4 regions of the Mesorhizobium sp. M0816 genome follow, and region 2 is predicted to be linked to each of the others. Evidence: predicted binding sites of a transcription regulator. Region 2 holds the regulator's gene; each other region holds the start of a gene.
The links. The regulator PhoB, encoded in region 2, activates phosphate uptake and scavenging genes when phosphate is short. The targets are predictions, from matches to a motif close to TGTCATNNANCTGTCAT.
Positions count from the first base shown of each region.

Region 1 (4,048 bases), 280 kb from region 2:
TCAGGGCGGCGCCGGGGCCGGTGCCGCGACATTCTGGTCAAACCCTGCCCCCGCTCAGAACACCTGGCGGAAGATGACGAACAACACGAAGGCAAGACAGATGGAGACCGGAAGGGTCAGTATCCAGGCCATCAGCATGTTGCGCACCGTCGACCATTGCAGGCCCGAGCCGTTCACCGCCATGGTGCCGGCAACGCCCGAGGACAGCACATGGGTGGTTGAGACCGGCAGGCCGAGATAGTCGGCCGATGCGATCGTCGCCATCGCGACAAGCTCGGCGGACGCACCCTGACCGTAGGTCAAATGGCTTTTGCCGATCTTCTCGCCGACGGTGACGACGATGCGCTTCCAGCCGACCATGGTGCCGAGGCCGAGCGCCAGCGCGATGGCGACCTTGACCCAGAGCGGGATGAACTTCGTCGCGTTGTCGACCGCCTTATGGTAGGTCGTCACCGCCTTCAGGTCGTCTGCCTCCATCGGCAGCAGCTTCTTCTTGTCGATCAGCTTCAGCGCTTCACCGATAAGATAGATGTTGTTGCGGGCGTTGCTGACCAGCGTTGTCGGCAGCTTTTCCACGGACGGATAGGGCGACAACATGGCGCTGGTGTCGTGGATGAAGCTCTGCAGGGCAGGCGTGGTCTCGTCCTTCCAGGTCTTGGTGCGAACGGCGTCGCCGACCGCGGTCGCCGCGTCAGTCACGACGACGCCGGGCTTGACGTATTTGCCGAGTACCGTTTCGACTTGCGTCGCCGCCGATTTGTAAGCTTCGAGATAGTTCACGTCCGGTGTGCGGTTGAGCGCGAACGCGGTCGGCACGACGCCGATCAGGATGAGCATGATGAGGCCCATGCCCTTTTGCCCGTCATTGGAGCCGTGGGCAAAGCTGACGCCGGTGCAGGTGAAAATAAGCAGCGCCCGAATCCACAGCGGCGGCGGCGCGCTCGACTTGGGCGCCTCGTAGAGCTCGCGGTTCCTGACCAGCAGCTTCATCACCAGAAGCAGCAGTGCAGCCAGGCCAAAACCGACCAGCGGCGAGATCAGGAGCGACAGGCCGACATTGGACGCCTGCGACCAGTCGACGCCGCTGGTGACGGAGCCGGCCGGGGCCATGAACTGGTTGGCGAGACCGACGCCGATGATCGAACCGATCAGTGTGTGCGAGCTCGAGGCAGGCAGGCCGAGATACCAGGTTCCGAGATTCCACATGATCGCCGCGACCAGCAGCGCGAAGACCATGGCCAGCCCCGCGCTCGATCCGACCTGAAGGATCAACTCGACCGGCAACAGCGAAATGATGCCGAAGGCGACTGCTCCGCTGGCGGTGAGCACGCCGAGGAAATTGAAGAAGCCGGACCACATCACTGCAAGCTCGGCCGGCATGGAATGCGTGTAGATCACCGTTGCCACCGCATTGGCAGTGTCGTGAAAACCGTTGACGAATTCGAAGCCGAGCGCGATCAGCAGCGCCAGCCCAAGCAGGATCCACGGCACCGCGATGGTGCTGGTCAGGTCCTGGCTGAGCGCGTAGCCGACATAGGCAAGGCCGCCCAGAATGATGACGGCAAAGGCCGGCAGAAACCATTTACCGGTGTCGTTTGGCCGGTCAAGCGGATGCTCCGGCCTTGGAATTCCTGCCTCGCTTGAAACAATATCGACCACACCCCACTCCTCCTGCGTTGCAGCAAAGAATGGGAGGACGCTATGTCGGCACGATGAAGCCTGTGTGACGGCAGGCACTTTGGGTTGACGCAACGGGCGATCGACGCGACCGAGGCAGTTGAACCCGGCCAGCGCATTCCTAGACTATTCCGCGATCTCCAGCAGGGTCGATATCAGCAGCCGGCGCTCTTCGGCGGAGAGAATGTCCGAACCGAACAGGTTCATGCTGCGAAGCCCTTCGATGGCGAGATAGCAGACCAGCAGCGCCCTAAGGTTCGGCGTTTCCTGCTTCAGCCGCTCGAACAGCTGCCGCCTGAACGATTTTATCGGGGTCAGGAAATCGGGATCCTCGGCAATCGCCGAAAATATCCAGGATGCCGACGGTTTCGATTCCTCGGCATGCTCGGCCGACAGCTTGATATAAGTTGCAAGCGGGCTTTCGCCGTTGACGCCGGCCGTGCGGGCGGACTCCAGGGCCTGCTCGAAGGCGCGCAGGTAATCCTCTACCAGCGCCTGCATCAATTTCGCCTTGGTCGGGAAATTGTAGAGAAGACCACCCTTCGACACGCCGGCACGGCTGGCGACCGCATCCAGCGACAGGCTGCCAGGACCCGTCTCGCGCGCCACGGCGGCGGCGGCGGCGAGAATCTTCTCGCGCGAATTTGCTCTGCGGGCCTTCATCAAGCGTTCCCCATTCATTAGCTTAGGCGGAATTGACAAGACCGTCCAGACGGTACAGTAAGATCGCCGTCATTTGAAATTGGGACCAGTCACAGGTATGTGTTCCGGTCGTCCGACCGTTATGCTGGGCCGTGGCCGAGGGGACTGTTCGTGATCAAGCGCTTCATCATCGCCTTCATTCTGCTCGTGCTGGTGTGCGGCGGCATCGTCGGCTTCAACCTGTTTCACGACATGGCAACCAAACAGTTCTTCGCCAGCATGAAGCCGCCGGCCGCGACCGTGTCGACGGTCATCGTCAAACCGATGTCCTGGACGCCCGGCATCGAGGCGATCGGCACTGTCAGTGCCGTACGCGGCGTCGACCTCACCGTCGAAACCGCGGGCATCGTCAAGGACATCCTGTTCCATGCCAATCAGAAGGTCGCCGCCAACGCCGTGCTGCTTCAGCTCGACGATGAAGTCGAGCGAGCCGACCTCGTGGCATCGAAGGCGCAAGCCACATCCGACCAGACGACGCTGATGCGCGCTCTTGAGCTGCAGAAGCGCGGGGTCGGCACCGACGCTACGCTCGACACGGCGCAGGCAGCAGCATCGGTCTCCGCAGCGCAGGTAAACAAGCTGCAAGCGGTGCTCGACCAAAAGCAGTTGACGGCCCCTTTCAAGGGTACCGTCGGTATTCCGAAAATCGACCTTGGCCAGTATCTCACACCCGGCACCGCTGTGGTGACCTTGCAGGACATGGATACGATGCGTGTCGATTTCACCGTGCCGGAGCAGCAGCTTCCGCAGCTGAAGATCGGACAGACGGTGCGGTTGGGCGTCGGCGGCGGCGACATGCCGTTCACCGGCAGCATCCGCGGCATCGATCCGAAGATCGACCCGACCAGCCGGCTGGTGACCGTGAGGGCGGAGGTCGGCAATCCCGAAGGCAAGCTGACGCCCGGCCAGTTCGTCCAGGTGCGCGTCGAACTGCCCGAGGAGAACGACGTGCTGGCGCTGCCGCAGACGGCGCTGACTTCCAGCCTGTACGGCGACTTCGTCTTCGTGGTGCGCCCGGCCAAATCCGCCGAAGCCAACGGCGCGGCGCCCGAGGCAAAGCCGGAAGAAAAGCCGGCTGCAGATGCTGCCAAGCCCGCGGCCGAAGCACCCGCGGCAAAACCCGACGAAAAGCCGGCTGCTACCCCAGCCAAACCGGCAGAGGAGGCCAAGCCGGCAGCGGAAGAACAGAAGCCGCAGCTCGTGCTCGCCCAGGTGTTCGTCAAGCCAGGCCGCCGCAACGCCGGCCTGGTCGAGATCCTGGAGGGCATCGCGCCCGGCGACGAAGTCGTTACCGCCGGCCAGAACCGGCTCTCCAACGGCATGTCCGTTGCCGTCGACAACACGATCGATCCGAGCAAGCCGGGGAACCAGCAGGCAGCCCAGCAATGAGCTTTTCCGACCTCTTCATCCGCCGCCCGGTCCTTTCGACCGTGCTTGCCTGCATGATCCTGCTTCTGGGTTTCCAAGGCATCTTCAACCTTTCGATCCGGCAGTATCCAGAGGTTGAAGAAACGGCCATCACCATCACCACTGCCTATCCCGGCGCCAGCGCCGACCTGATCCAGGGGTTCATTTCCGCGCCGATCGCGCGTGCCGTCGCGTCGACCGAAAACATCGATTATGTCACGTCGGCGAGCCGGCCGTCATCCAGCACCGTGACAGTGCAGAT
Region 1 is NZ_JAMYOT010000008.1:319,901-323,948, reverse strand. Features, by position in the region: gene NKI17_RS15555 (inorganic phosphate transporter) at 55-1,659, opposite strand; gene NKI17_RS15550 (TetR/AcrR family transcriptional regulator) at 1,804-2,340, opposite strand; gene NKI17_RS15545 (efflux RND transporter periplasmic adaptor subunit) at 2,491-3,768, shown strand; gene NKI17_RS15540 (efflux RND transporter permease subunit) at 3,765-4,048, shown strand, end outside.
Region 1: NKI17_RS15555 (inorganic phosphate transporter) is a predicted target of PhoB. The motif match lies at 1,713-1,729, and genes of this name have one in related genera.

Region 2 (4,048 bases):
ATGGCGGTCGTGAATTTCTTCATCATATCCTCCCTGCGCCGCGTACGGCGTGACCAATTGGCTCAAAGACCAGCTTAGAAGCTCTAATTTTTTCGAGCCTCGAAAAAATACTGGCCCGATCTCCGGCTGCTGTCAACATCGATTCTGATGGATTTTGATGACTCTGCGAGTTTTTTCGAGCGTCGGAATAAACGATGACAGCGCCACCTGCATCTGACACTATTTGCCTGCATTCGACACTATTTGTCGGACATTACCGACGGCTTCCGGTTCATGAGCGGCCGCGGCAACCGGGAGGAAAGCAAAACAATGTCGGTCGGAATCCGCCATGACGATTTGCGCCGGCGCAACCGGGCGATGGTGATCTCGGCGGTGCGCCGGGCCGGCCAGCCATCGCGTACTGAGATCGCAGCTACCACCGGCCTCAGTCATTCGACCATATCGGCGATCTCTTCCGACCTGATACGGGAAGGCATCCTCGCCGAGAGCAAGGCAAGTGAGCCCGTTTCGTTGAAACGCGGTCGTCCGCAGGTCGGCCTCGCCCTCAACCCGGAAGCGGCGGCGGTGCTGACCGTGGTGTTGTCGCTGAATTTCCTGTCGGCCGCCATTATCGACTATACGGGACAGGTGGTCGCCGAGGAACAGCGCCGGCTGGACACGCTGACCATGCCGCGCGACGAGCTGATCCGTGAATGCATGGCCATCGTCCGGCGCCGGCTGCAGGATCCAGACCTTGACGTCCGCAGTGTCGCCCGCATCGCCCTGGCGATTCAGGGCATTACCGACTCCCCTGCACGCGCCATGCTGTGGTCGCCGATCACGCCGCAGACCGACATCGCCTTTGCCGACATGCTGGAGGACGAATTCGGCATCCCGGCAACGGTGGAGAACGACTGCAACATGATGGCGGTGGCTTTGCGCTGGCGCAATCCGGATCGCTATCGCGACGACTTCATCGCCATCCTGCTTTCGCATGGCATCGGCATGGGGCTGGTGCTGAAGGGCGAACTGTTCACCGGGACGCATTCCTCGGGCGGCGAATTTGGCCACATGATCCATCGTCCGGGCGGCGCGCTCTGCCGTTGCGGGCGGCGCGGCTGCATCGAGGCCTATGCCGGCAACTACGCCATCTGGCGCAACGCCAGGCAGATGAGCGAAGACAGCGAGCCGGTCGCCGACGTCAGCGACGCCGACATGCGAGCACTGGCGGCCCGGGCGCGCGAGAAAGATGGGCCGGAACGCGAGGCCTACCGCAAGGCCGGCGAAGCGCTGGGTTTCGGTCTCGGCTCGCTGTTCGCGCTGATCGATCCGGCACCGGTCGCGATGGTCGGCGCCAGTGCCGCCGCCTTCGATCTGATCGAGCCGGCCATGCGGAAGGCAATCGCCCAGACCGCCGGCGGCCAGCATTCAGGCTCGATCTCCTTCGATACAGAGCCGAACGAATTGCCACTGATCCGCGAAGGCTGCGCGATGCGGGCGTTAAGCTTCGTCGACCAGGAGATTTTCGCGCCGGGCGCGCAAATGAGGCCCAGCGTCAGAAAGAACGTAGCCTGACCAGGCGGGTCAATCTTCCCTGATCGCATAGCCGGCACCGCGGATGGTGCGGATGACATCCGGCATCCGGCCGTTGTTGACGGCTTTGCGCAGCCGCCCGACATGCACGTCGACGGTGCGTTCGTCGATGTAGATTGTCTCGCCCCAGACATTATCGAGTAACTGGCTGCGCGAGAAGACACGGCCCGGATGCCGCATCATGAACTCGAGCAGCCGGAATTCGGTCGGCCCGAGCCTGATTTCGCTCTTCTTGCGATAGACCCTGTGCGATTCGCGATCGAGCACGATGTCGCCTACCTTCAGCACGCTGGACAGCACTTCCGGCTTGGCGCGCCGCAGCAGCGCCTTGACCCTGGCCATGAATTCCGGTGTCGAAAACGGTTTGACCAGATAGTCGTCGGCGCCGGTCGAAAGACCGCGCACCCGGTCGCTCTCCTCGCCGCGCGCGGTCAGCATGATGATCGGCAGCCGCTCGGTTTCGGGGCGCACCCGCAACCGACGACAGAGCTCGATGCCGGAAACCGCTGGTATCATCCAGTCGAGCACCAAAAGGTCGGGCACATTCTCCTGCAAACGGATCTCGGCTTCGTCGCCGCGTGTCACCACCTCGACCTGGTAGCCTTCGGATTCGAGATTGTAGCGGAGCAGCACACCCAACGGCTCCTCGTCCTCCACCACCATTATGCGTGGTGCGATCATCGGCTGGGCACCCCCATCATGTCACCGGTGCGGACATTGTCGTTTCGTCCTGCTTCGGACGATTGACCGGCAATTGCTCGCCGGTCAGCACATAATACGCATTTTCGGCGATGTTGGTGACATGGTCGCCGATCCGCTCCAGATTCTTGGCGCAGAACAGCAGGTGCGTGCAAGCGGTGATGTTGCGCGGATCTTCCATCATGTAGGTCAAGAGCTCGCGGAACACGGACGTGTATTTGACGTCGATGCGCTCGTCGGCGGCACGCAGCTTGGCCAACGCGGCCGCATCGCCTGCAGCATATTCCTCGATGACACCCTGCACCTGGATGAGAACCAGCTGCGCCATCGCGTCGATGGAATGCGACAGGTCCCGCGGCGTGGCGCTGAGGCCGACCGCACTCACGCGCTTGGCGATATTCTTGGCAAGATCGCCGATGCGTTCGAGGTCGCCCGCCATGCGGATCGCTCCGACCACATGGCGAAGATCGTGGGCCATCGGCTGGCGTTTGGCGATCAGGGTTATGGCGCGGTCGTCCAGTTCGCGTTGACGCGCATCCATGATGGCGTCGTCGGAAACGACGCGTTGCGCCAGCACGTTGTCGGAATTCAACAGGGCCTTGGTCGCCCCGCCGACCATCGAACCGGCGAGGTCGGCCATGTCGCGGATCAGCTTGCTGATCTGCTCGAGATCCTCGTCGAAAGAAGCGACTGTGTGTTCGCCCATGGTCCTGTCCTCATATGCATGATCGGAACGGCTCAGCCGAAGCGGCCAGTGATGTAGTCCTGCGTGCGCTTCTCGCGGGGCGACGTGAAGATCTTCTCGGTCCGGTCGAACTCGACCAGTTCACCCAGATACATGAAGGCGGTCTGGCGCGACACGCGCGCCGCCTGCTGCATGTTGTGGGTGACGATGACGATCGTGTAGTCGGCTTGCAATTCGTCGATCAGTTCCTCGATCTTGGCAGTCGACAGCGGGTCGAGGGCCGAAGCCGGTTCGTCGAGCAGAATGACTTCCGGCTTCACGGCCACGGTGCGGGCGATACAGAGCCGCTGCTGCTGGCCGCCAGATAGGCTCAAGCCGCTGGCGTTGAGCTTGTCCTTGACCTCGCTCCACAGCGCGGCGCGCTTCAACGCCTGTTCGACGCGGCCGTCCATCTCGGACTTGCCGAGGTTCTCGTAGAGCCTGACGCCGAAGGCGATGTTCTCGTAGATCGACATCGGGAACGGCGTCGGCTTCTGGAACACCATGCCGATCTTGGTCCTGAGGAGGTTGAGATCCTGCGACCGGTCGAGAATGTTCTTGCCGTCGAGCAGCACCTGGCCCTCGGCCATCTGTTTTGGGTAGAGCTCATAGATGCGGTTGAACACACGCAGCAGCGTCGATTTCCCGCAGCCCGAAGGGCCGATGAAGGCCGTGACACTGCGCTCAGGCAGCGACAGGCTGATGTCCTTCAGCGCCTTGCTCTGGCCGTAGTAGAAGTTGAGATTCTTGACCTCGATCTTCGTCTTCTCGGCGACCGTTTCGGCCATCGTCATGTCTGGGGACAACATCTGTGTCATCTGTCCTCTCTGCGTCCGGTAAGGCTGCGGGCGAGGATGCTCAAGCCCAGAACCGTCAGGGTGATTATGAGTGCGCCGGTCCACGCCAGTTGCTGCCATTCCTCGTAAGGGCTGAGAGCGAACTGGAAGATGGTCACCGGCAGGCTGGCCATCGGCGCGTTGATATTGCTGCTCCAGAACTGGTTGTTGAGCGCGGTGAAGAGCAGCGGCGCCGTCTCGCCGGAAATGCGTGCTA
Region 2 is NZ_JAMYOT010000008.1:39,904-43,951, forward strand. Features, by position in the region: gene xylF (D-xylose ABC transporter substrate-binding protein) at 1-23, opposite strand, end outside; gene NKI17_RS14115 (ROK family protein) at 310-1,554, shown strand; gene phoB (phosphate regulon transcriptional regulator PhoB) at 1,564-2,253, opposite strand; gene phoU (phosphate signaling complex protein PhoU) at 2,270-2,977, opposite strand; gene pstB (phosphate ABC transporter ATP-binding protein PstB) at 3,010-3,813, opposite strand; gene pstA (phosphate ABC transporter permease PstA) at 3,810-4,048, opposite strand, start outside.

Region 3 (4,048 bases), on a different contig from region 2:
CATACGGCCCGTGGTTCTGCAGGCTGACGGCGAAAAAGAAGACCGGCTCGGCGCTGGTATCGGCTTCGTGGATGATCTCGTCGGTCATCGCAGCGTCCGACGCGAGCGGTCCGCGCTTCTGCATGGGCGGCAACGTCTCCTCGGACTTGAAGTCGTTGAAGCCGAAATCGGCATAGACGGCCCCCCGGTTCCAGAACCAGTTAGTGCCGGGATGGATAGCGCGCGCCCGGTAGCCTTGACTTTTCAGGAATGTCGCCAGCGAGGGAGTCGGTGTCCGCACATATTGCTGGTAGGGAATGCTGCCCGCCGGTAGGAAGGCGTTGGAAAAGCCGGTCAGGGCCTCGAACTCGATGTTGGCCGTCATGCCGCCGAACTCGGGCGAGAACATGTAACCCGTGCGCAGTGCCCGCACATTGGGGATAGGGTCGGGCGTGATGGTGACGCCGGGTAGCTTGGTCGGATCCCAGAAGGATTCGCTCATGACGACGATGATGTCGGGCTTCTCGGCGGGTACCGAAGCCGTCACCTGCGGTTTGCCGATCGCTTCGATCGCCTTGCCGGAATAGCCGGGCGGCGCCGAGACATGCGCCATCGGGACGTTCAGCGCGAAGGCGAGCGCAAAACCGTTCGAGGCATAGTTTTCCTTCTGGTCCCACATGATCGGGATGATCTGCAGCCGGTCGCGTGTCCACGAGAAAGTGGCATAGTCCATGATGGAGACGAAGAAGGCGATCAGCGGCACCGTCAGCGTCAGCCGGGCAAGGCGGCCCTTGTGGCTGAGTGCCGGAACGCGGCGGCGCCATAGCCGCCAGCCATAGACGAGCAGCGACAGCCCGCCGACGATGCCGATCGCCAGGGCAATGGCGGTTCCCGGGCGATCGCGTACCAGAAGCGGCATCAGTGCCACAATCTGCCGGGAATAGAGGAAATCGGTCGGATAGAGCGGATCGCCGAGATACAGCGACTTCTGGTGGCCGACGAACGCCAGCGACAATGTCAGCGGCGCGACGATCATCAGGCTCTGATGACTGCGGCCGAGCACGGCGTCGAGGCCGATGAGGATCAGCGCAAAAATGATGATCGTGGTCCAGCCGGGTTTGAAAGGCTGCAGAAAGAAATCAATGGTGCCGGCAAAGTTGCCGCGCACGATCAGTTCGATGGCAAACACAAGGATGGCCGCAGCCAGCAAGCTGATAAGGCCATAGCGGATGACAGGCCATTTGCGCGCCGGCAGATAGCCGGTCGACGGATCGCCTTCAAGAAACTGGGGCGCCGCCTCGGCTGCGCTCTGCTTGGTCTTTGCCACTTCAATAGTTCCCCGGCCCGCAACAAAAGCGTCACTCGATTGTCATCGAACTGTCACGCAAAGCCTAGCGCCTGTGGCGGAAATAAGAAGAGCCAGCAAACAAATCGTGAGCGGTTTTCATCATGAGTGATCGCCAAAAAGCCTGCCGAAACAGGCACTCGGCCGATATTACGCGATCAAGGTTGGACTTGACTTGGCCGCACGCCTTGCGTCACAGGCAACGTGAACCAGCAGCTGGGAGCCGCCGATGGCTATCGCATTCACCTTTCCGGGGCAGGGCAGCCAGGCTGTCGGCATGGGCAAGGACCTCGCCGATACCTTTGTGGAATCGCGGCGGATCTTCGAGGAAGTCGACGACGCGCTCGGCGAAAACCTATCGAAGCTGATCTGGGAAGGCCCGGAAGAGACGCTGACGCTGACCGCCAACGCCCAGCCGGCGCTGATGGCGGTGTCGCTTGCCGCAATCCGGGCGCTGGAGGCGCGCGGCTTCTCCCTGAACGGCAAGGTCACCTATGTCGCCGGCCACTCGCTCGGCGAATATTCGGCACTTGCGGCCGCAGGTTTCGTTTCGGTCGCCGACGCCGCCCGGCTGTTGCGCATCCGCGGCAACGCCATGCAGGCGGCTGTGCCGGCCGGCGAGGGCGCCATGGCGGCGATCATCGGGCTGGAACAGGCCGACGTCGAAGCCGCTTGCGCAGAGGCCGCCCAGGGCGCCGCCAAAGATCCCGCACAAGCCTTGGTTTGCCAGATCGCCAATGACAATGGCGGCGGCCAGCTGGTGATCTCCGGCGCCAGGCCAGCGGTCGAACTGGCGGCGAGGCTATGCACGGAGAAGGGCGCCAAGCGGGCGCTGATGCTGCAGGTCTCAGCGCCCTTCCATTCGGCATTGATGAAGCCTGCGGCCGAGATCATGCGGGAGGCGCTGGCCGCCGTGACGAAGAGTGCGCCGGTCGTGCCGCTGGTCTCCAATGTTACGGTGACCCCGACGAGCGATCCCGACGAGATCGCCCGCCGACTCGTCGAACAGGTGATCGGGCGCGTGCGCTGGCGCGAAACGGTGGAGTGGTTCGGCAGCAACGGCGTTGCGACGCTTTACGAAGTGGGCGCCGGCAAGGTGCTGTCGGGGCTGGCCCGCCGCATCAACCGCGACATTGCCACCACTGCCATCGGATCCGCGGCGGATGTCGAGGCGGCGCTGGCGGCGCTTGCATAATCAACTGGCGATTTGACCCCGCTCCATGCGAAGGGTGTTCGCTCAGATCAGGAGGCAAGAATGTTCGAATTGACCGGCCGCAAGGCGCTCGTCACCGGCGCATCGGGAGGTATCGGCGAGGCGATCGCCCGCGTGCTGCACGGCCAGGGCGCTATCGTCGGCCTGCATGGCACACGTATCGAGAAACTGGAGGCGCTGGCCGCCGAACTGGGCGACCGGGTCAAGCTTTTCCCGGCCAATCTTTCCAACCGCGACGACGTCAAGGCGCTCGGCCAGAAGGCGGAGGCCGACCTCGAAGGCGTCGACATCCTCGTCAACAATGCCGGCATCACCAAGGACGGGTTGTTCGTACGCATGGCTGACGCCGACTGGGATAGCGTGCTCGAGGTCAACCTGACCGCCGTGTTCCGGCTGACCCGCGAGCTTACCCATCCGATGATGCGGCGCCGCCATGGCCGCATCATCAACATCACTTCAGTGGTTGGCGTCACCGGCAATCCCGGCCAGACCAACTACTGCGCCTCCAAAGCCGGTATGATCGGCTTTTCCAAATCGCTGGCGCAGGAGATCGCCACCCGCAATATCACCGTCAACTGCGTCGCCCCGGGCTTCATCGAATCGGCGATGACCGCCAAGCTCAACGACAAGCAGAAAGAGGCGATCATGGCGGCGATCCCGACCCGGCGCATGGGCACGGGCGCCGAAGTCGCCTCTGCCGTCGCCTACCTAGCTTCCAACGAGGCAGCCTACGTCACCGGCCAGACCATTCATGTGAATGGCGGCATGGCAATGATCTAACACTTGGGAAAACGCTTCATTCCGTCTTGGATGCACGGGATTTTTCGTGTAATGCCGCCCGCAACCCGGCGGTTCGGGCAAAAACCGGTCCTGTTCCGCTGCGTTTCCGGCAGGACCATCTTTCAGCTTGATTAGCGGCATTCTGCCCGCTAACGAAGACAGACAACCAAAAGACGAGGATGCCCAAATGAGTGACACCGCAGAGCGCGTCAAGAAGATCGTCATCGAGCACCTTGGCGTCGATGCCGAGAAGGTGACGGAGCAGGCGAGCTTCATCGATGATCTGGGCGCGGACAGCCTCGACACGGTCGAACTTGTCATGGCGTTCGAAGAAGAGTTCGGTGTCGAAATCCCGGACGACGCCGCCGAGACCATCCTGACTGTTGGCGATGCGGTGAAATACATCGACAAGGCCTCCGCCTGACGCTATTTGCAGTCATCACCGGGGAGGACCTGCGATGAGGCGTGTCGTCGTCACGGGCCTTGGGCTGCTTTCGCCGTTCGGCATGGGCTTCGAGCACAGCTGGAAGGAGCTTCTGACCGGCCGCAGCGCAGCCAAGCGCATCACCGAATTCGAGGTGGAAGACCTTGCCTGCAAGGTCGCCCACGTCATTCCGCGCGGTGACGGCTCCAATGCCACTTTCAATCCTGAAGCCGTTCTCGAGCCGAAGGAACTGCGCAAGATCGGCGACTTCATCCTGTACGGGATCGCGGCCGCCGACGAGGCACTC
Region 3 is NZ_JAMYOT010000005.1:16,821-20,868, reverse strand. Features, by position in the region: gene NKI17_RS08850 (LTA synthase family protein) at 1-1,306, opposite strand, end outside; gene fabD (ACP S-malonyltransferase) at 1,554-2,519, shown strand; gene fabG (3-oxoacyl-[acyl-carrier-protein] reductase) at 2,580-3,317, shown strand; gene NKI17_RS08835 (acyl carrier protein) at 3,505-3,741, shown strand; gene fabF (beta-ketoacyl-ACP synthase II) at 3,776-4,048, shown strand, end outside.
Region 3: NKI17_RS08850 (LTA synthase family protein) is a predicted target of PhoB. The motif match lies at 1,347-1,363, and genes of this name have one in related genera.

Region 4 (4,048 bases), on a different contig from region 2:
GGGTGCCGTTGAGCAGCGGGTCCCATACGATGCCGAGGCTTCTCAGCAAATAGGCCAACGAGCCGATCGAGGGATTGAACAGGAAAAGCCAAAGCATGCCGGCAATCGCCGGCGCCACGGCGTAAGGCCATATCAGCAGTGTGCGGTAGAGGCCTTTGCCGCGCACGGCCTTCTCGGCCATGACCGCGAGCAGCAGGGCCACAACCATGGCAACGATCGCGGTCGCAAGAGAGAACACTACTGTGACCTTGATCGAGTTGAGGTAGGCCGGATCGGCCAGCACCTTCCGGAAATTGGCAAACCAGACGAACCTGCTCTTCAGCCCGAACGGGTCTTGCCTGAGCATCGACTGGTAAAGCGCCTGACCGGCCGGCCAGTAGAAGAAAACCAGGGTGATGGCGAGTTGTGGCGCCACCAGCAGGTAGGGCAGGATCTTGTTGGGAAAGACGACGCGTGGAGACAGGCTGATTTCCCTCGCTATCCAGGTATCGCCCACGCGAGCTCGCGTGGGCGATATTCCAACCGACTAACCGAGATAATCCCGTCAGTTCTCCAGCGCTTCCTTGATCGCCGCGTTGCCGCGCGCAACCGCATTGTCGAGTGCCTGCTGGGCGGTTTGCTGGCCGGCCAGCATCTTCTCCAGCTCCTCGTTCTGGATATCGCGCACCTGCGGCAGATTCGGCAGGCGCACGCCCTTCGAATTGTCGGTCGGCGACTTGCCGATCATCTGCAGGATGGGTGTCTCGCGGCCGGGGTTCTTGTCATAGAAGCCTGATTTCTTCGTCGCCTCATACGCGGCGAGCGTCACAGGCAGGTATCCCGACTTCTGGTGCAGATATTCCTGCACATCGGTCTTGGACAGATAGGCAAAGAAGGCGGCGACACCCTTGTATTCCTCGTCCGACTTGTTGCCGAACACCCAGAGGCTGGCACCGCCCGGCGTCGTGTTCTGCGGGGCACCCTTGGCGTCACTGTCGTAAGGAAGCTGGCCGATGCCATAGTTCATGCCGGACTTGACGATATCGCCGAGGCCGCCCGACGATTCGGTGAAGATGCCGCATTCGCCGGCGAGGAATATCTGCTTGGCTTCGGAGGTGCGTCCGCCATATTTGAATGTGCCGTCCTTGGCCAGGTCAGCGAGCGCCTGGAAGTGGTTGACGAAAATCGGCGCATTGATCTTGAGTTCGACATCACCGCCGGCCAGGCCATTCTGCTGGGTGGCCCAAGGCACGTCATTCCACCCCGCGAAATTCTCCAGGTGGATCCAGGTCAGCCAGGTCGAGGTATAGCCGCAAGGGGAGGCGCCGCTCGTCTTGATCTTCTTGGCAGCTTCCCACACCTCGTTCCACGTCTTGGGCGGATTGTTCACGTCGAGGCCTGCCTTCTGGAAGATGTCCTTGTTGTAGTAGAGGATCGGCGAGGAAGAGTTGTAGGGGAACGATAGCATGGTGCCGTCCGGCTTCGAATAATAGCCGACGATGCCGGGCAGATACTGGCTCTTGTCGAAAGTCATCCCGGCGCCGGTCATCACATCGGCCACCGGCTTTATCGCACCCTCGGCCGCCATCATCACGCCGGTGCCGACGTCGAACACCTGGAGGATATCGGGCGCTTGCCCGGCACGAAAGGCAGCGATGCCGGCATTCAGCGTCTCCGGATAGGTGCCCTTGAACACCGGAACGAGCTCATAGTCGCTCTGGCTGGCGTTGAAATCCTTGGAGATCTTGGCGACGACCTCGGCGTTGGCGCCGGTCATGGCGTGCCACCAGCTGATCTGCGTGACGGCGAAGGCGGAGGTGGTGGAAAGCAGGGTCACGGTCGCGGCGATACCGGCCGCAAAGCCGAAGAACTTCATGTTTCATCTCCCGTTTGTCATTGGCGAAAGGGGCACTTCCGCAAAGCCAATATGTGGCGCTGATGACAATCGGACAACGGTTTTATTGCGGATCAATGAACATCATTCCTTCCTAAAGTGCACTCGCTACCGAAACCGGGCGCCAGAAATCACATCACCGTCTTTTCGGCGCAGCGGCGCGTCGGTTTTCCCCCGAAAAGACCCGCCTCATGGCCCGCGGGTTAACCATTCGTTAAAATCTCCAAGAGCTAATCAGTCACACCTCCCCTGTTAGTTTTGGCAGACCGAGTGAACCAGGATGCTGACGGTCTATAATTGTATTGTAAGTCAGCACGATCCGAGACTGGTTGCGCTTGCCGCACTCGTCTGTGGAATTTCTTGCTTCTCAGCGGTTAATCTCCTTAAGCATGTCGGCCGATCGACCGAGCGAAACCGGCTTGTCTGGCTGATGATCGCCGCGGCCTCGACCGGGTTCGGCATATGGGCGACGCATTTCATCGCCATGACCGCGTTTACGCCGGGAATCCCGAACGCATACAATCCGGGATTATCCGCCTTTTCGCTTGCCGCCGCCGTTATCATGACCGCGCTTGGGATGTGGGTCGCCACCTTGCGCCGCGGCATCGACCATTTCCTCGTCGGTGGCGCCATTCTGGGCGGCGCCATCGCGACGATGCACTACATCGGCATGGCAGCTTTCGAGGTCGAAGGCCGGGTCGTATGGAACCTGCTCCTTGTCGCGATATCGCTTCTGGCCGGCGTGACCCTCGCGGCACTGGCGCTCCTTGTCGTCTTGCGCCGTCCGTCAGCGCTCGCGACTTTCGGCGGCGCCGCGCTTTTGACGCTGGCGATTTGCAGCTTGCATTTCATCGCGATGGCCGCGGTGTCGATCATTCCGGACTCCTCGATTGAAATATCCGAACATTCCATCGAGCCCATTTCCCAGGCCTTTGCCGCAGCGGTCGCCAGCCTGATAATCCTTGTGCTATCGGGTGCCGCGCTATGGATCGACCTGCGCTTTCGCCGCCAGAAGCTCGAGGCCGATCGCATGCACGATCTCGCCAATGCGGCGGTGGAAGGTCTGATCGTTTGCGATGGCACCCGCATTGTCAGCGCCAATGACAGTATGGCGAAGCTGACCGGAACAGCGACAGCCACCCTGAACACGATGCAATTCGGCGAGCTTTTCGACGGACAGAGCGCAGCCGATATGTCCGGCTTCGGCGAACAGGCGCAGGAAGCGAAGTTAAGAGGCAGCGACGGGGCGAGAATTCCTGTCGAGCTGATCGCCAGGAAAATAACCTACTGCGGCAGGCCTCATACGGTGCTTGCCGTTCGCGACATCCGTGAGCGCAAGAAGGCAGAACAAGAGATCCTCCGCCTCGCGCATTTCGATCCGCTTACCGGGCTTGCCAATCGGCGGAGCTTTTCTTCCCGGCTGGAAGCAGAATTCGCCTCGATGGATCGTGGCGGCAAGGATGGACATCTGGCGCTCCTGCTGCTTGACCTTGACCGGTTCAAGCAAGTCAACGACCTCTATGGCCACGGGGCCGGCGATGCTATGCTGCAGAAGCTGGCGCACTGCATTTCCGGCATCCCGCGCCACGGACAGATGCTCGCGCGTCTCGGCGGCGATGAATTTGCCATCATAGCTCCGAACCTCCCCGACCCCCTGGCCGCAGGCCGGATAGCCGAGGACTTGCTGGCGGCGATCCGGGAGGAAAACAGGGTTTCGGTCGGCTCCGGCCTCGTCTCGGCCAGCATCGGCATCGCCTTCTTTCCGCTGGATGCCGAAGACCAGGCCGGCCTGATCAGCCATGCCGACACGGCACTCCATCGCGCCAAAACCGAAGGCAGGGACACTTATCGGTTTTTCGAGATAGCCATGGGCACCGCGGCCCGCGACAAGCGCGTGATGGAGCATGAATTGCGCCAGGCGATCGCCCGCAAGGAGTTCCACCTCGTCTATCAGCCGCAGAAGGAGATCCGCGGCGGCAGGATGATCGGCTTCGAAGCCCTGGTCCGTTGGCAGCACCCTGAGCGGGGTGACATTTCTCCGGCCGTTTTCATCCCCGTGGCCGAGGACAGTGGCGCTATCGCGCAGATAGGCGACTGGGTGCTGACGACGGCTTGTAACGATGCTGCTCGCTGGACAAACCCGCTGATGGTCGCCGTCAACGTCTCCGCCGTGCA
Region 4 is NZ_JAMYOT010000016.1:58,539-62,586, forward strand. Features, by position in the region: gene ugpA (sn-glycerol-3-phosphate ABC transporter permease UgpA) at 1-463, opposite strand, end outside; gene ugpB (sn-glycerol-3-phosphate ABC transporter substrate-binding protein UgpB) at 545-1,855, opposite strand; gene NKI17_RS23425 (bifunctional diguanylate cyclase/phosphodiesterase) at 2,154-4,048, shown strand, end outside.
Region 4: ugpB (sn-glycerol-3-phosphate ABC transporter substrate-binding protein UgpB) is a predicted target of PhoB. The motif match lies at 1,918-1,934, and genes of this name have one in related genera.